DNA from 3 places in the Bradyrhizobium sp. ma5 genome. Region 2 is predicted to be linked to each of the others. Evidence: predicted binding sites of a transcription regulator. Region 2 holds the regulator's gene; each other region holds the start of a gene.
What was found. Region 2 encodes PhoB, which activates phosphate uptake and scavenging genes when phosphate is short. Its sites were predicted from a motif close to TGTCATNNANCTGTCAT; they were not measured.
Positions count from the first base shown of each region.

Region 1: a site for PhoB is predicted at 2,206-2,222, ahead of ugpB (sn-glycerol-3-phosphate ABC transporter substrate-binding protein UgpB). Genes of this name have one in related genera too.
Region 3: a site for PhoB is predicted at 3,146-3,162, ahead of ACE103_RS18550 (DUF47 domain-containing protein). Genes of this name have one in related genera too.

Region 1 covers NZ_CP170156.1:8,961,884-8,968,084, forward strand. Annotated here, with positions in the region: gene ACE103_RS42330 (organic hydroperoxide resistance protein) at 161-586, shown strand; gene ACE103_RS42335 (CaiB/BaiF CoA transferase family protein) at 808-2,013, shown strand; gene ugpB (sn-glycerol-3-phosphate ABC transporter substrate-binding protein UgpB) at 2,279-3,595, shown strand; gene ugpA (sn-glycerol-3-phosphate ABC transporter permease UgpA) at 3,658-4,539, shown strand; gene ugpE (sn-glycerol-3-phosphate ABC transporter permease UgpE) at 4,539-5,387, shown strand; gene ACE103_RS42355 (sn-glycerol-3-phosphate import ATP-binding protein UgpC) at 5,387-6,201, shown strand, end outside.
Region 2 covers NZ_CP170156.1:787,958-794,158, forward strand. Annotated here, with positions in the region: gene pstA (phosphate ABC transporter permease PstA) at 1-419, shown strand, start outside; gene pstB (phosphate ABC transporter ATP-binding protein PstB) at 416-1,234, shown strand; gene phoU (phosphate signaling complex protein PhoU) at 1,246-1,962, shown strand; gene phoB (phosphate regulon transcriptional regulator PhoB) at 2,093-2,803, shown strand; gene ACE103_RS03625 (GcrA family cell cycle regulator) at 3,039-3,551, opposite strand; gene ACE103_RS03630 (aspartate aminotransferase family protein) at 4,047-5,252, shown strand; gene argF (ornithine carbamoyltransferase) at 5,252-6,178, shown strand.
Region 3 covers NZ_CP170156.1:4,063,883-4,070,083, reverse strand. Annotated here, with positions in the region: gene ACE103_RS18565 (peptide chain release factor 3) at 1-976, opposite strand, end outside; gene sugE (quaternary ammonium compound efflux SMR transporter SugE) at 1,134-1,442, shown strand; gene ACE103_RS18555 (anion permease) at 1,443-2,447, opposite strand; gene ACE103_RS18550 (DUF47 domain-containing protein) at 2,462-3,106, opposite strand; gene ACE103_RS18545 (branched-chain amino acid ABC transporter permease) at 3,252-4,220, opposite strand; gene ACE103_RS18540 (branched-chain amino acid ABC transporter permease) at 4,222-5,085, opposite strand; gene ACE103_RS18535 (ABC transporter substrate-binding protein) at 5,150-6,201, opposite strand, start outside.

The DNA of each region.
Region 1 (6,201 bases), 930 kb from region 2:
GGTCATTCTGGCCTCTCGGGACCATGGATTCAATTGCGAACAATTAAATGTGAGGCCGCATAAATTATATTGCACACAATTTAACCGCGTGCAATACATCTGACATCGAATTCAAACCCAAGTCGAAACTACCCAAGTGCAAAACCCAAGGGAGACCACGATGTCTGTGAACGTGCTCTACAAGACCAGCGCCAAGGCAACCGGCGGCCGCGATGGCCATGCGGCAACGCTCGACGGCGCACTCGACGTCAAGCTCACGACCCCGAAGGAGCTCGGTGGCGGCGGTGGCGCCGGCAACAATCCGGAGCAGCTGTTCGCAGCCGGCTATGCCGCCTGCTTCATCGGCGCCATGAAGTTCGTGGCCTCACAGGGCGGCCCCAAGGTTCCCGCCGACGCCTCGGTGACCTCGACGGTCGGCATCGGCCCGCGCTCGGAAGGCGGCTTCGGCCTTGCCGTTGACCTCGCCGTCTCGCTGCCCGGCCTGTCCCGCGCCGACGCCGAAGCGCTGGTCGAGAAGGCCCACCATGTGTGCCCGTATTCCAACGCGACCCGCGGCAATGTCGACGTCAAGCTGAGCGTCGTCTAATTCACCGACGCCAATAGTCCGCCACGTCCCGCGTGGCGGACTATTGCATTTCAAGAGAGCATTGCATTGCAGATGCCAGTTCGCTCTTTTCAGTTCGCTTGGCGAACGCACGCGCCGCCTGCTGCATGGGCCTGCGCCGACGGAAGCATTGCTGCCTCGCCTGAAGACCGTTAGCTCTGGGACCCTCGTTATCCGATCCCAACTGAGCGAAGGTTGTTTCCATGAATACCCCAGCGGCTACGGGCGCGATGACCGGACTGCGCGTGATCGATCTGACCCGCGTGCTCGGCGGCCCGTATTGCACCCAGATCCTTGCCGACCACGGCGCCGACGTGATCAAGGTCGAGCCGCCCGCCGGCGACGAGGTGCGCGATTGGGGCCCTCCCTTCCATGAGGAAGACGCGGCCTATTTCGTCGGCATCAACCGCAACAAGCGCTCGATCGGCCTCGACCTCGCCTCCGAGGGCGGTCGCACGGTGCTGATGAAGATGCTCGAGACCGCCGACGTGCTGATCGAGAATTTCAAGCCCGGCACGCTCGACAAATGGGGCATCGGCAACGACGTGCTACGCGCGAAATTTCCGCGCCTCGTGCATTGCCGGATCTCCGGCTTCGGCGCCGACGGCCCGCGCGGCGGCAATCCCGGCTACGACGCGATCATCCAGGCGATGACCGGCATGATCGCGGCGACCGGCTCGCCGGAGAGCGGCCCGATGCGCATCGGCGTGCCGCTGGTCGACATCACGACCGGGCTCTATGCGGCGATCGGCATCCTGATGGCACTGTCGGAGCGGCAGCGCTCCGGGCTCGGCCAGTTCATCGAAACCACGCTGTATGAAACCGGGCTTGCGATCATGCATCCGCACACCGCGAATTATTTCATGCATGGCAAGCCGCCATCGCTCACCGGCAACGAGCATCCCAACCTCGTGCCCTATGCGATCTTCCCGACCAAGACCGACAACATCTTCATCGGCGTCGGCAATGACGGCACCTTCCGCAAGCTCGCCAAGGAAATCGGCAAGCCCGAGCTCGGCACAGATCCGCGCTTTGCCCGCAACAAGGACCGTATCGCCAACCGCGATGCGCTGCGCGCCGAGCTTGCCGCTGTCTTCAGCCAGCACGAGGCCGAGCCGCTGTGCAACCGGCTGCTCGCCGCCGGCCTGCCGGCCGGCCCCGTGCAGAAGATCGACCAGGCGCTGACCAACCCGCACACGATCCATCGCGGCGACGTCATCGAGAAGGATTGGTACAAGGGCGTCGCCTCGCCGATCCGGCTCGAACGCACCAAGCCGAGCCTGCGCCGCACGCCGCCGAAGTTCAGCCAGCACGCTGCGGAAGTGCTCGGCGAGTTCGGCTACTCCAAGGACGAGATCAACGGCCTCGTCGACAAAGGCGTGGTCTGCGGTCCCCAGCGCAAGCGCTGACAGCGTATTCGAGCAAAGCCCGTCCCGCACCTGATGCGGGATGGGCACCGGTTCGCGTCACGCCAGCACATCAGCCCGTGCGGTGCAACGTCGCGTCCGGCGTTGCACCGCACGCACGTGGGCTGCGATGTCAGCCTTTTTTACCGCTTCCCTTTGCTTCGGCTTCCCCCCTACCATGGCTTTCGTTTATACGGTCATTTGAACGTCATCCGGCGCTGTTAACGCGCGCAACGAAAGATGACGTTCCAACCGGGAGGGGCTTTTGATGATTCTTCGACGACTCGGCGCTGCTGCGGCAGCCGCTGCCACGCTTGTATTCGCGTCGCCTGCGTTTGCGGTGACGGAGATTCAGTGGTGGCACGCGATGACCGGCGCCAACAACGACGTCATCGTCAAGCTGGCCAACGACTTCAACGCCTCGCAGTCCGACTACAAGGTGATCCCGACCTACAAGGGCGGCTACGCCGACACCATGAATGCCGGTATCGCAGCATTCCGCGCCGGCAACGCGCCGCACATCATGCAGGTGTTCGAGGTCGGCACCGCGACTATGATGGCCGCCACCGGCGCCGTCAAACCGGTCTACAAGCTGATGGCCGATGCCGGCGAGAAGTTCGATCCGAGCGTCTATCTGCCCGCGATCACCGGCTACTACTCGACCTCGAAGGGCGAGATGCTGTCGTTCCCCTTCAACTCGTCGTCGACCGTGATGTGGGTCAATCTCGACGCGCTGAAGAAGGCCAACATCGCCGAGATCCCGAAGACCTGGCCGCAAGTGTTCGAGGACGCCAAGAAGCTGAAGGCGGCCGGCTACACCACCTGCGGCTTCTCCGGCTCGTGGGTCACCTGGGTCAATCTCGAGCAGCTCTCGGCCTGGCACAACGTGCCGCTCGCCAGCAAGGCCAATGGCCTCGACGGATTCGACACCGTGCTCGAATTCAACGGTCCGCTGCAGGTCAAGCATCTCGAGAACCTGGTCGAGCTGCAGAAGGACAAGACCTACGACTACGCCGGCCGCACCAACACCGGTGAAGGCCGCTTCACCGCGGGTGAGTGTCCGATCTACCTGACCTCGTCGGCCTTCTTCGGCAACGTCAAGGCGCAGGCCAAGTTCAACTTCACCGCTGCGCCGATGCCGTATTATCCCGACGTCAAGGGCGCGCCGCAGAACTCGATCATCGGCGGCGCCTCGCTGTGGGTGATGGGCGGCAAGTCGGCCGAGGAATACAAGGGCGTGGCCAAGTTCCTGACCTTCCTCTCGGACACCGATCGCCAGATCTGGATCCACAAGGCCTCGGGCTATCTGCCGATCACCAAGGCCGCCTACGCCAAGGCCAAGGAAGAGGGCTTCTACAAGGACCAGCCCTATCTGGAAACGCCGCTGCTCGAGCTCACCAACAAGGAGCCGACCGAGAATTCCCGCGGTCTGCGCCTCGGCAACATGGTGCAGCTGCGCGACATGTGGTCGGAAGAGATCGAGCAGGCACTGGCCGGCAAGAAGACCGCCAAGCAGGCGCTGGACTCGGCCGTCGAGCGCGGCAACCAGATGCTGCGGCAGTTTGAAAAGACCGCCGTCCACTGACATGATGTCTTGAGACCTCAACCGGCAGGCCGCGACAAGCGGCCTGCCATTTTGCCGAGATCATGCAAAAGCAATCGATTTTCCAATCAAAGCTGTTGCCTTACGCGCTGGTTGCCCCGCAACTCGCGATCGTCCTGATCTTTTTCTACTGGCCGGCCGCGCAGGCGGTGATCCAATCCTTCCTGCTGCAGGACGCCTTCGGCCTTTCGACCACCTTCGTGTGGTTCGAGAACTATCTCGAATTGTTCAAGGACCCGGCCTATTTCGCGGCCATCGTCCGAACCTTCGCGTTCTCGCTTGCGATCGCGGTCTCCTCGCTGTCGTTCGCGCTGCTGCTCGCTGTCATGGCCGACAAGCCGCTGCGCGGCTCGATGCTCTACCGTACGCTGCTGATCTGGCCGTATGCCGTCGCCCCGCCGGTGGTCGGCGTGCTCTGGGTGTTCATGCTGCACCCCTCGCTCGGTGTGCTGTCGCGCTATCTGCGCGCCATGGGCGTCGACTGGAATCCGCTGCTCGACGGCGACCAGGCGGCGGCCCTGATCATCCTCGCCGCGGCCTGGAAGCAGATCTCCTACAATTTCCTGTTCTTCCTCGCCGGGCTGCAGAGCATCCCGAAGAGCGTGATCGAAGCCGCCGCGATCGACGGCGCCCGCCCGATGCGGCGGTTCTGGACCGTGATCTTCCCACTGCTGTCGCCGACCATCTTCTTCCTCTTGGTCATCAACATCGTCTACGCCTTCTTCGACACCTTCGGCATCATCGACACGATGACCCGCGGCGGCCCCGGCAAGGCAACCGAAACGCTGGTCTACAAGGTCTATACCGATGGCCTGCTCGGCGGCAATCTCGGCTCCTCGGCGGCGCAGTCGGTCATCCTGATGGTCATCGTCATCGTGCTGACCGGCATCCAGTTCCGCTTCGTCGAACGCAAGGTAACCTACTGATGGTCGAGGAGGAGGGCTTCCAGCGCTATCTGGCTCACGCCATCCTGTGGATCGGGATCGCGATCGTCGCCTTCCCGGTCTATCTGGCGATCGTCGCCTCGACGCAGGACAACGCCGTCATCGCCAACGGCCAGATGTCGCTGTTGCCCGGCGGCCATTTCTTCGAGACCTACTACCAGACACTGTTTGTCGGCACGAGCGGCTCGACCCGCGAGCCGGTCCTCAACATGATGCTGAACTCGCTGATCATGGCGCTGCTGATCGCGGTCGGCAAAATCGCGATCTCGATCATCTCCGCCTACGCGATCGTCTATTTCCGGTTTCCATTCCGGATGGCGATCTTCTGGATCATCTTCATCACCTTGATGCTGCCGGTCGAGGTGCGCATCTATCCGACCTACAAGATCGTCGCCGATCTGCATCTGCTCGACAGCTATGCCGGCCTGTCGCTGCCGCTGATCGCCTCCGCCACCGCGACGCTGCTGTTCCGGCAGTTCTTCATGACCGTGCCGGATGAATTGCTGGAGGCCTCGCGGATCGACGGCGCGGGCCCGTTCCGCTTCTTCTGGGATACACTGCTGCCGCTGTCGCGTACCAACATGGCCGCGCTGTTCGTGATCCTGTTCATCCTCGGCTGGAATCAGTATCTCTGGCCGCTTCTGATCACCACGCGCGACGACATGCAGACCATCCAGGTCGGCATCCGCAAGATGATCACCACGACCGACGCGCTGACCGAATGGCCTGTGGTGATGGCGACCGCGCTGCTCGCGATGCTGCCACCGGTGTTCGTCGTCGTCGTGATGCAGAAACTGTTCGTGCGCGGATTGGTGGAGACGGAAAAGTAATGGCTAACGTCACGCTGCGCAGCGTCCGCAAGACCTATCCCGGCGGCTTCGAGGCCATCAAGGGCGTCGATGTCGACGTTGGCGACGGCCAGTTCTGCGTGCTGGTCGGGCCAAGCGGCTGCGGCAAGTCCACGCTGCTCCGCATGGTCGCTGGGCTCGAGACCATCACCGGCGGTGAGATCGACATCGGCGGCCGCATCGTCAACCAGATCGAGCCTGCCGATCGCGACATCGCGATGGTGTTCCAGAACTATGCGCTCTATCCGCATATGAGCGTCTACAACAACATGGCCTACGGCCTGCGCAACCGCGGCATGGCCGAAGCCGAGATCAAGACCCGCGTCGAGGAAGCCGCGCGCGTCCTCGAGCTGTCGCCGATGCTGGAGCGCAAGCCGCGGCAGCTTTCCGGCGGTCAGCGCCAGCGCGTCGCGATGGGCCGTGCCATCGTGCGGCAGCCGAAAGTCTTCCTGTTCGACGAGCCGCTGTCGAACCTCGACGCCAAGCTACGCATCGCGATGCGGGTCGAGATCCGCAAGCTGCAGCGCCGACTCAACACCACCTCGATCTATGTCACCCACGACCAGCTCGAGGCGATGACGCTCGCGGACATCCTCGTGGTCATGAATGGCGGCCAGGTCGAGCAGATCGGCAATCCGCTGGATATCTATCAGAAGCCGGCGACCACCTTCGTCGCCTCCTTCATCGGCGCCCCGCCGATGAACCTGATGCCGCTGCGTTCGGACGAGCTGACCTCCCAGATCGCGGGCGCCGATGGCGCCGGCATTGTCGGCATCCGGCCGGAGGATTTCGTGAT
Region 2 (6,201 bases):
TCGCGCTCGCCGTGATCGTGATCCCGGTCGTGGTGCGCACCACCGAAGACATGCTGCTGCTGGTGCCCAATCCGCTGCGCGAGGCAGCCTCCGCGCTCGGCCTGCCGCGTTCGCTGGTGATCAAGCGGATCGCTTATCGTGCTGCGCGTAGCGGCTTGATCACCGGCGTGCTGCTGGCGACCGCCCGTGTCGCCGGTGAAACCGCGCCGCTGCTGTTCACCGCGCTGTCGAACCAGTTCTTCAGCTGGGATTTGACCAAGACGATGGCCAACCTGCCGGTGACCATCAACAACTTCGTGCAGAGCCCCTACGCCTACTGGAAAGAGCTGGCGTGGAGCGGTGCGCTGCTCATCACCTTCACTGTGCTCGCGCTGAATATCGGCGCGCGTATCCTTGGTGCCGAAAGGGCCACAAAATGACCGAGCTTTCCGTCTCCACGACCGTCGCGAGCCACGTTCCCCAGGTTCCGCTGCCGGAAGCGCCGCCGAAAGTCACGGTGCGCAACCTCAACTTCTATTACGGCGAGCACCACGCGCTGAAGAACATCAACCTGACGCTCGGCACCAACCGCGTCACGGCGTTCATCGGCCCGTCGGGCTGCGGCAAGTCGACCCTGCTGCGGATCTTCAACCGGATGTACGACCTTTATCCGGGCCAGCGCGCGGTCGGCCAGCTGATGCTGGACCAGACCAACATTCTCGATCCCAAGCTCGACCTCAATTTGCTGCGCGCGCGGGTCGGTATGGTGTTCCAGAAGCCGACGCCGTTCCCGATGACGATCTACGAGAACATCGCCTTCGGCATCCGCCTCTACGAGAAGATCTCGAAGTCCGAGATGGACGATCGGGTCGAGAAGGCGCTGCGCGGCGGCGCGCTGTGGAACGAGGTCAAGGACAAGCTGAACGCCTCCGGCCTGTCGCTCTCCGGCGGCCAGCAGCAGCGCCTGTGCATCGCGCGCACCGTGGCGGTGCGGCCCGAGGTGATCCTGTTCGACGAGCCGTGCTCGGCGCTCGATCCGATCTCGACCGCCAAGGTCGAGGAGCTGATCCAGGAACTCTCAGAGGACTACACGATCGCGATCGTTACCCACAACATGCAGCAGGCGGCGCGCGTCTCCGACAAGACCGCCTTCATGTATCTCGGCGAGCTGATCGAGTTCGACGACACCAACAAGATATTCACCTCGCCGAGCGATCGACGGACTCAGGATTACATCACCGGCCGGTTCGGCTGAGGAGATACAAGATGGCTTCTGAACATACCGCCAAGGCATTCGACAGCGACCTGCAGGAGTTGACTCGCCTGGTCGCCGAGATGGGCGGCCTCGTCGAGCGGATGATCACCGAGTCGGTCGACGCGCTGATCCGTCGCGACGTCGCGCTCGGCAAGCGCGTGGTCGCCGCCGACATCGAGATCGACAATCTGCAGCGCGTCATCGAAGAGCGCGCGGTGCTGACGATCGCCCGCCGCCAGCCGATGGCGATCGACCTGCGCGAAATCGTCAGCGCGATGCGCGTCGCCACCGACCTCGAGCGGATCGGCGACCTCGCCAAGAACATGGGCAAGCGCGTCGCGGCGCTGGAGAGCGATTTCCAGCCGCTGAAGCTGATCCGCGGCCTGGAGCACATGACCGACCTCGTGCTGTCGCAGGTCAAGTCGGTGCTCGACGCCTATGCCGCGCACGATCTGCCGGCGGCGATGAACGTCTGGAAGGGTGACGAGGAGGTCGATGCGATCTGCACCTCGCTGTTCCGCGAGCTCTTGACCTACATGATGGAGGATCCGCGCAACATCTCGTTCTGTATCCATCTGATGTTCTGCGCCAAGAACATCGAGCGGATCGGCGATCACGCCACCAACATCGCCGAGACGGTGTTCTACATGATCGAGGGCCAGCAGATCACCGACAAGCGCCCGAAGGGCGACATGACCAACTTTGCCACCACGGTGCCGGGTACCTAGGACATGATCCGCAGGCGCGGAGCCGGATTGTCTTCACGACAAGTCGTTTCCGCGGGGGTTGTGCTCAGGAAAGTAAGCGTTTCGGTTTGCGTCTGGGCAACGGATCATCACAGAGAGAGAACTTAAACCGATGAGCGCACGCATTCTGGTAGTCGAAGACGAGGAAGCGCTGACGACATTGTTGCGCTACAACCTCGATGCGGAAGGCTACGATGTCGAAACGGTGGGGCGCGGCGACGATGCCGATACCCGCCTGAAGGAGCGCGTTCCCGACCTCGTGGTGCTGGACTGGATGCTGCCGGGCCTGTCCGGCATCGAGCTGTGCCGCCGCCTGCGGGCGCGGCCCGAGACCAAGCAGCTTCCGATCATCATGCTGACCGCGCGCGGCGAGGAGAGCGAGCGCGTGCGCGGGCTTGCCACCGGCGCCGACGACTACATCGTCAAGCCGTTCTCGGTGCCGGAACTGCTGGCGCGGGTGAAGGGCCTGCTGCGTCGTGCGAGCCCGGAGCGGCTTGCGACCGTGCTGACCTATGGCGACATCGAGCTCGACCGCGAGAAGCGCCGCGTGGCGCGCTCGGGACGTCCGATCGATCTCGGTCCGACCGAGTATCGGCTGCTCGAATTCTTCCTCGAACATCCCGGCCGCGTGTTCAGCCGCGAGCAGCTGCTCGACAGCGTCTGGGGCCGCGACATCTATATCGATGAGCGTACCGTCGACGTGCATATCGGCCGCCTGCGCAAGCTGCTCAATCCGGGCCGCGAGCAGGATCCGATCCGCACCGTGCGCGGCGCCGGCTACGCGCTCGACGATCGCTTCGCGAAGGCCGAGCCGCAGCCGTAGGCTGGCAGGCGATCGCAAACCACAACACGGCGTCGTCCCGGCGAAAGCCGGGACCCATAACCACGATGGGTGTTGTTAGAAAGCCGTCTGGTCGCTTGCCGATTGCGTCGGCCGCGGCGTATGGGTCCCGGCTTTCGCCGGGACGACGCGGTGGATGTATCCGGGCTACGAGCCACAAAAAAATCCCCGCTTTCGCGGGGATTTGTTTTTGCAGTCCAGGCAGTTTCCCGAGTGCTTACTTGATCTGTGGCTTCGCCGACGGCCGGCGGCGATCGCCGGCCGGCTGATAGGCGACGCGCGAGTGGTGCGCGCAATAGGGCAGGCCGCCGAGCGCCTTGCCGCCGCAGAAGAAGAATTCCGGGCTCGAGGGATCGCCGACCGGCCAATGGCATGTGGCCTCGTTGAGCTCGAGCAGCGACAGCCGCTGGCTCATCGGCACCACGTTGTCGAAGGAGATCGGATCCGGCTCCATCTCGACCTCGAAGGCATGCGCAAGGGCGGTGTTGCCGCGCGAGACCGGGCGCGCCACCCGCATCATGTGCTGGGCGGGGCGGGCCTTGCGCTGCCGCGGCGCAGCCGTGGAGGGAGCCTTGGCGCGGCCGGAGAGTCCGAGCCGATGCACTTTGCCGATCACGGCGTTTCGCGTCACATTGCCAAGTTCCGCCGCGATCTGGCTGGCCGAGAGGCCGGATTCCCAGAGCTTCTTCAGCTGCTCGACGCGATCGTCGGACCATGTCAATACAGTCATCACATTCTTCCTTTCGCATGGCGCCGGCCACTCATCGGAGCGGCGCTGCGAGCCAATCTGGACAAATATCCCTGCGGCCAGAATCCCTTAGCCCTCGCCGGGCACGGTGTTGCGCCCGAACGTTTACGCGAGAACGAAGGCTACTTAGAGGGTCCAGTACTGCCGCACGAGATGTCGTACCCGACAGGCCAAACGCTACAATATGGCGTGACTCTGGCGCAAGAGTCCGCGGCCGTGCGTCCACATGTTCCCACAAAGTTAAGCATTGCTATGAGGCTTTTCCACCGCACCGGAATGCTCCGGATTGCGCTGGTTTCGCATTGCAGGAAGGCCGGCAAAGGCCGGCTCCTGGCGATTGACACTGACCGGCCGCCGCATAGAATGACCCACACGTGCCGCCCGCAAAGGCGGCCGTTTTGTTTTCCGAAGCTGGCGGTTGCTGCGTTGGCGTCAAGGCGCGCAGCAATTGACGGCTTTAAAACGGCAGTGAACGCCATGACCAACGCCTCGTCGCATCTGCTCCCCGTCTTCGCCCGGGTCGATCTCGGCTTCGAGCGCGGCGAGGGCGCCTGGCTGATCGCAACCAACGGCGACCGCTATCTCGATTTCACCTCGGGTGTCGCGGTGAACGCGCTCGGACATGCGCATCCGCATCTGGTCAAGGCGCTGCAGGAGCAGGCGACCAAGCTCTGGCACATGTCGAACCTGTTCAAGAGCCCGGACGGCGAGGTGCTGGCCGCGCGGCTGTGCGAGCAGAGCTTTGCCGACTTGGTGTTCTTCTGCAATTCCGGCGCGGAAGCGATGGAGGGCGTGATCAAGCTGGTCCGCCACTATCACTTCTCCAAGGGCCATCCCGAGCGCTACCGCATCATCACCTTCGAAGGCGCCTTCCACGGCCGCACGCTGGGCACGCTGGCTGCGACCGGCTCGGCGAAATATCTCGAAGGCTTCGGCCCGCCGATGGACGGCTTCGACCAGGTGCCGCACGGCGACATCGAGGCGGTGAAGAAGGCGATCGGTCCCCACACCGCCGGCATCCTGATCGAGCCGGTGCAGGGCGAGGGCGGCGTGCGCTCGGCGCCGCAGGCGTTCTTCAAGGCGCTGCGCGCGCTGTGCGACGAGCACGGCCTGCTGCTCGCCTTCGACGAGGTGCAGACCGGCATGGGCCGCACCGGCGAGCTGTTCGCCTACAAGCGCACCGGTGTCACGCCGGACGTGATGTCGCTGGCCAAGGCGCTCGGCGGCGGTTTCCCGATCGGCGCGGTGCTGGCGACCGCGCAGGCTGCGGCCGGCATGGCGCCGGGCTCGCACGGCTCGACCTTCGGCGGCAATCCGCTCGCGGTCGCCGCCGCCAATGCCGTGCTTGACGTCATGCTCAAGCCCGGCTTCTTCGAGCACGTGCAGAAGATGTCGCTGCTGCTCAAACAGAAGCTCGCGTCCGCGGTCGACCGCTATCCCGGCGTGCTGTCGGAGGTGCGCGGCGAGGGCCTGTTGATCGGCGTCAAGGCGGTGGTGCCGTCGGGCGATCTGATCGCCGCGCTGCGCAATGAGAAGCTGCTCACCGTCGGCGCCGGCGACAATGTCGTGCGCTTCCTCGCGCCCCTGATCGTCACCGAGGCCGAGATCGACCAGTCGATCGCCTCGCTCGAGCGCGCCTGCGCGACACTATCGGCAGCACAGCCGAAGAAGGCGGCCGGATAATGAGCAAGCCGGTCCGTCACTTCCTCGATATCAACGAGCTGCCGCTCGGCGAGCTGCGCAACATGCTCACTGCCGGAGCCGCCATGAAGGCGAAGCTGAAGGCGCATGAGAAGGGCAGGAAGCCGCTCGAAGGCAAGACGCTGGCGATGATCTTCGAGCGTCCGTCGACCCGCACAAGGGTGTCGTTCGACGTCGGCATGCGCCAGCTCGGCGGTGAATCCATCATGCTGACCGGCGCCGAGATGCAGCTCGGCCGCGGCGAGACCATCGCCGACACCGCGCGCGTGCTGTCGCGCTATGTCGATGCGATCATGATCCGTATCCTCAACCATGACGCGCTGCTCGAGCTCGCCGCTCACGCCACCGTGCCCGTCATCAACGGCCTGACCCGGCGTTCGCATCCCTGCCAGGTGATGGCCGACCTCATGACCTATGAGGAAAATCGCGGCTCGATCGAGGGCAAGACGGTGGCCTGGACCGGCGACGACAACAACGTGCTGGCCTCCTGGGTGCACGCCGCCGAGCGCTTCAAGTTCAACCTCAACATCGCGACGCCGCCCGAGCTTTCGCCGAAGAAGCCGATGCGGGACTGGATCAAGGCCACCGGCGCGCCGATCATGCTCGGCACCGATCCGGAAGCCGCCGTGCGCGGCGCCGACTGCGTCGTCACCGACACCTGGGTGTCGATGGGCGACAAGGAGGGCGAGCACCGCCACAACGTGCTGAAGCCCTATCAGGTCAATGCCAAGCTGATGTCGCTGGCCAAGCCGGACGCGTTGTTCATGCACTGCCTGCCCGCGCATCGCGGCGAGGAGGTCACCGACGAGGTGATCGACGGGCCGCAATCCGTGGTGTTCGACGAGGCGGAAAACCGCCTGCATGCGCAGAAGGGCATTCTGGCCTGGTGTTTTAACGAAGTCGCATAAGCGTAGGTCGCTAAGGCGTTGTC
Region 3 (6,201 bases), 3.3 Mb from region 2:
GCCGGGCGAACGCGATGCGGTCGCGATGGTTCGGATCCATGTTGGCCTGGATCTTGAACACGAAGGCGCTCATGCGCGGCTCCGCCGCCTCGACCTTGCGCAGATCGGAATCCTGCGCGCGCGGCGCCGGCGCGAACTTGCCGAGGCCCTCAAGTAAGTCACCGACGCCGAAATTGCGCAGCGCGCTGCCGAAATAGACCGGCGTCAGATGGCCCTCGCGGAATGCCGCGAGCTCGAACGGCTTGCAGGCTTCCGACGCGAGCGCGAGCTCATCCCTGACCTCGGCGACGTCGAGATTGGGATTGCGCTTGCCGAGGTCGGCGATGTCGATCTGCTCGGTGGCGCCGGTCTTGGCGCCGCCGCCCTCGAGCAGCCGAACGCCGCCATTGACGACGTCATAGGTGCCGAGGAAGTCGCGGCCGCGGCCGACCGGCCAGGTCATCGGTGTGGTGTCGAGCGCCAGCGTCTTCTCGATCTCGTCGAGCAGATCGAACGTGTCGCGGCTCTCGCGGTCCATCTTGTTGATGAAGGTGATGATCGGGATGTCGCGCAACCGGCACACCTCGAACAGCTTGCGCGTACGCGCCTCGATGCCCTTGGCGGCGTCGATCACCATGACCGCGGAATCGACCGCGGTCAGCGTGCGATAGGTATCTTCCGAGAAGTCCTCGTGGCCCGGCGTGTCCAAGAGGTTGAACACCAGGTCGTTGAACTCGAAGGTCATCACCGAGGTGACGACCGAGATGCCGCGCTCGCGCTCGATCTTCATCCAGTCGGAGCGCGTGTTGCGCCGCTCGCCCTTGGCCTTGACCTGGCCCGCAAGGTTGATGGCGCCGCCGAACAGCAGCAGCTTTTCCGTCAGCGTGGTCTTGCCGGCGTCCGGGTGCGAGATGATCGCAAAGGTGCGCCGCCGCGCCACTTCCTCGGAAAGCGGCGAGCGGGACGGAGATTCGGCTGAAACTGAGATGTCGGACATGGCGGGGCAGCGTTTGGCAGGGAAAACGGGCGCAATCAAGGGCGTTTTGTCGCAATGCGGAAGAGCCGCACCACCCACATATAGGCACGGGAAGGACGACCTTTTCCTCACCATACCATCCCGCGGGGACGACCCTGCCTTATCCGGAGGGTTCGTTATGGCTTGGACCATTCTGTTCACCGCAGGCCTGCTCGAGATCGGCTGGGCGATCGGGCTGAAATATACCGAGGGCTTTTCCCGGCTGGTGCCGTCGGTGCTGACGCTCGCGGCGATGGCCGGCAGCGTGATCCTGCTCGGCATCGCGCTGAAGACGCTGCCGATTGGAACCGCCTACGCGGTCTGGACCGGGATCGGCGCGGTCGGCACCGCGGCGCTCGGCATCATCCTGCTCGGCGAACCCGCAACCGCAATGCGGCTGGCCAGCATCGGGTTGATCGTGTCGGGCATCGTCGGACTGGTCGGTTAATTATCTGAGAATCTGTACCGCCCAATAGGTCGCGGCTGCGACCGCGGCCGACGCCGGGATCGTGATCACCCAGGCATAGACGATCGAGCTCGCCACGTTCCAGCGCACGGCGGACAGCCGCCGTGCCGCGCCGACGCCGACGATGGCGCCGGTGATGGTGTGGGTGGTCGATACCGGCACCCCGAGATAGGTCGCGATGAACAGCGTGGCGGCGCCGCCGGTCTCGGCGCAAAAGCCCTGCATTGGCGTCAGCTTGGTGATCCGCAGCCCCATGGTGCGCACGATCCGCCAGCCCCCCATCAGCGTGCCCAGCGCCATCGCGCTCTGGCAGGCCAGCACGACCCAGAACGGAATCTCGAAGGTGTCGCCGAGGTGGCCCTGCGAGTAGAGCAGCACGGCGATGATGCCCATGGTCTTCTGCGCGTCGTTGCCGCCATGGCCGAGCGAATAGAGCGACGCCGAGGCGAATTGCAGGATCCTGAAGGCGCGATCGACCGCGAACGGCGTCGAGCGCACCGAGAGCCAGGACACGATCGCGACCAGCACCAGCGCCAGCAGGAATCCGACCAGCGGCGACAGCACGATGGCGAGCAAGGTCTTGGTGAGCCCGCTCCACACCGCCGCCGAGATGCCCGCCTTCGCCATGCCGGCGCCGACCAGGCCGCCGATCAGCGCGTGCGAGCTCGACGAGGGAATGCCGAGCGCCCAGGTGATCACGTTCCAGACGATCGCGCCGACCAACGCGGCGAAGATCACGGTCGCGTCCACCACCGACGGGTCGATGATCCCGGTGCCGATGGTGTTGGCGACGTGCAGGCCGAACACCGCGAAGGCGACGAAGTTGAAGAACGCCGCCCAGAACACCGCATATTGCGGCCGCAGCACGCGGGTCGAGACGATGGTCGCGATCGAATTCGCGGCATCGTGCAGGCCGTTCAGGAAGTCGAACAGCAGCGCGACCGCGATCAGGATGGTCAGAACCGGAAGACCCAGCGTGGTGTCCACGTGATGTCCCCGACTTACACTTGCTCGATAACGATGGAGTTGATCTCGTTGGCGACGTCGTCGAAGCGGTCGGCCACCTTCTCGAGGTGATCGTAGATCTCCGCGCCGACGATGAAGTCCATCGCGTTGGCGTTGCGGTGCTTCAGGAACAATTCCTTGAGCCCGATATCCTGGAGATCGTCGACTCGGCCCTCGAGCTTGGTCAGCTCCTCGGTGATCTGGGTCAGCATCGAGACGTTCTGGCCGATCGCCTGCAACAGCGGCAGCGCGCGGATGACCAGATTGGCGCATTCGACGATCAGGCCGCCCATCTCGCGCATCGGCGGCTCGAACTCGCGCACCTCGAACAGCATGACGGCCTTGGCGGTCGCCTGCATCTGATCGACCGCATCGTCCATCGCGGTGATCAGGTTCTTGATGTCGCCGCGGTCGAACGGGGTGATGAAGGTGCGGCGAACCGCGGTCAGGACCTCGCGGGTAACGCTATCGGCGTCGTTCTCGAACTGGTTGACGCGCTGGCAGAAGACCGGGGTCTCCTCGCCGCCCTTCAGCATGTCCTGTAGCGCCAGCGCGCATTTTACCGAGGTCTGGGCGTGTCGGGCGAACAGCTCGAAGAACCGCTCTTCCTTGGGCAGAAAGGCGCGAAACCAGCGCAGCATGTCTCTATTCCATCATTCAGGGACAGCCCTTTTAGCGACTGTCACAGAACTGTCATAGAGCATCTGCCTGGGAAAATACCCCGACCTACCGCCCCAATGGGCGGTCGTCCACCGCTAAAGTCGGCCGAAAATCGCGTGCCCTGCCCTACAGCGACCGCCGCAGCAGGTGGGCCAGCTCGCCGACCAAGCCGCGCCGGAACAGCAGCACGCAGGCCACGAAGATCACGCCCTGGATCACCGTCACCCACTGGCCGAAACCGGCGAGATATTGCTGCATGGCGATGATCACGAACGCGCCGACCACCGGGCCGAAGATGGTGCCGAGGCCGCCGACCAGCGTCATCAGCACGATCTCACCGGACATCGACCAGTGCACGTCGGTGAGCGAGGCATTCTGCGCCACGAACACCTTCAGCGAGCCGGCAAAGCCCGCCAGCGTGCCCGACAGGATGTAGGCCAGCATCTTGTACTGGTCGGTCTTGTAGCCGAGCGAGATCGCGCGCGGCTCGTTCTCCCGGATCGCCTTCAGCACCTCGCCGAACGGCGAGTTGATGGTGCGGTAGATCAGCAGGAAGCCGCCGAGGAATCCGGCCAGCACGACGTAGTAGAGCACCGTCGGCTTCGACAGGTCGAAGATCCCGAACAGGTGCCCCTGCGGAATGCCCTGAATGCCGTCTTCACCGTGGGTGAACGGCGCCTGCAGATAGAGGAAGTAAAGCAGCTGCGACAGCGCCAGCGTGATCATCGAGAAATAGATGCCCTGCCGCTTGATCGAGATGAAGCCGGTGACGAGGCCGAGCAAGGCCGCAGCGGCAGTGCCGACCACGATGCCGAGCTCCGGCGGCAGCCCCCACACCTTCAGCGCATGCGCCGAGACGTAGCCGGCGGTGCCGAGGAACATGGCGTGGCCGAACGAGAGCAGGCCGCCATAGCCGATCAGCAAGTTGAAGGCGCAGGCCAGCAGCGCAAAGCACAGCGCCTGCATCACGAAGAAGGGATAGATCCCCGTGAACGGCACCACGGCCAGCAGCACCGCCATCACGGCGAATACGATCATCTCGTCGCGCATCGCGCGCGGCGTCACCGGAAGTGTATCGTCGGTCAATGCTGACATATCAGGCCGCCCGTCCCGTCAGTCCCGTTGGCTTTACCAGCAACACCACCACCATCAGGACAAACACCACGGTGTTGGAGGCCTCGGGATAAAAATACTTGGTCAGTCCCTCGATCACCCCGAGCGCGAAGCCGGTGATGATCGAGCCCATGATCGAGCCCATGCCGCCGATCACGACCACCGCGAACACCACGATGATGAGATCGGCGCCCATCAGCGGGCGGACCTGGTTGATCGGCGCCGACAGCACGCCGGCGAGCGCGGCAAGACCGACGCCGAGCCCGTAGGTCAGCGTGATCATGCGCGGCACGTTGATGCCGAAGGCCCGCACCAGCGTCGGGTTCTCGGTAGCCGCGCGCAAGTAAGCGCCGAGCTGCGTCTTCTCGATCAGGAACCAGGTGGCAAGGCACACCACCAGCGAGAAGATCACGACCCAGCCGCGATAGATCGGCAGGAACATGAAGCCGAGATTGACGCCGCCCTTGAGCTGATCCGGGATCGAGTAAGGCAGGCCCGAGGAGCCGAAATAGTTCTGGAACACGCCCTGCACGATCAGCGCGATGCCGAAGGTCAGCAGCAGTCCATAGAGATGGTCGAGGCCGGCGAGCCATTGCAGCATGGTCCGCTCGAGGATCATGCCGAAGATGCCGACGATGACGGGTGCGATGAGCAGCGCCCACCAGTAGTTGATGCCGCCCAGGTTGAGCAGGAAATACGCCACGAAGGCGCCCATCATGTAGAGCGCGCCGTGCGCGAAATTGATGATGTTGAGCATGCCGAAGATGACGGCGAGCCCCAGACTGAGCAGCGCGTAGAACGAGCCGTTGATCAGTCCCACCAGAAGCTGTGCGTAGAGAGCCTGCATCGAATGAGCTTTCGCTGGATAGATGAAGCCCGCCGGCCACGCCCATGGCCGGCGGACATGATCGTTACTTCTTCAGGAGCGCACAGGTGCTCTTGTCGAGCGGCGTGAAGGCCTGGTTGCCCGGCACGGTGCCGACCAGCTTGTAGAAGTCCCACGGACCCTTGGACTCCGAGGGCTTCTTCACTTCGAACAGATAGGCGTCGTGGGTGACGCGGCCATTGGCCTCGACCTCGCCCTTGCCGAACAGCGGATCGTCGGTCGGGATGGTCTTCATCTTCGCGACCACCTTGGCGCCGTCATGAGGATTGCCGCCGAGCGCTTCGAGCGCCTTGAAGTAATGCAGCAGGCCCGCATAAACGCCGGCCTGCACCATGGTCGGGGGAGCGCCGCTCTTCATCTTCTCGGAGAAGCGCTTCGAGAACGCACGGGTCTTGTCGTTCAAGTCCCAGTAGAACGTCTCGGTGAAGTTGAGGCCCTGCGCGGTCTCGAGCCCGATCGCCTTGACGTCGGTGAGGAACAGCAGCAGCGCCGCGAGCTTCTGGCCGCCCTTGACGATGCCGAACTCGGCAGCCTGCTTGATCGAGTTGGTGGTGTCGCCGCCGGCATTGGCAAGACCGATGATCTTGGCCTTGGAGGCCTGCGCCTGCAGCAGGAACGAGGAGAAGTCCGCGGTGTTGAGCGGATGCTTGACGCCGCCGACCACCTTGCCGCCATTGGCGGTGATGACGGCCGTGGTGTCGCGCTCCAGCGCTGCACCGAACGCGTAGTCCGCGGTCAGGAAGAACCAGGTGTCCCCGCCCGCCTTCACCAGCGCCTGGCCGGTGGCGTGCGCCAGCATGTAGGTGTCGTAGGTCCAGTGCACCGTGTTCGGCGTGCACTGCGCGTTGGTGAGGTCAGAGGTCGCGGCGCCCGAATTGATGTAGACGCCGTTCTTCTCCTTCACGACGTTGTTGACCGCGAGCGCGACGCCGGAATTCGGCACATCGACGATGGTGTCGACCTTGTCGACGTCGAACCACTGGCGCGCGATGGTGGTGCCGATGTCGGGCTTGTTCTGGTGATCGCCGGAGATCAGGTCGATGGTCCAGCCCTTGGCCTTGAGGCCGGAATCCTCGA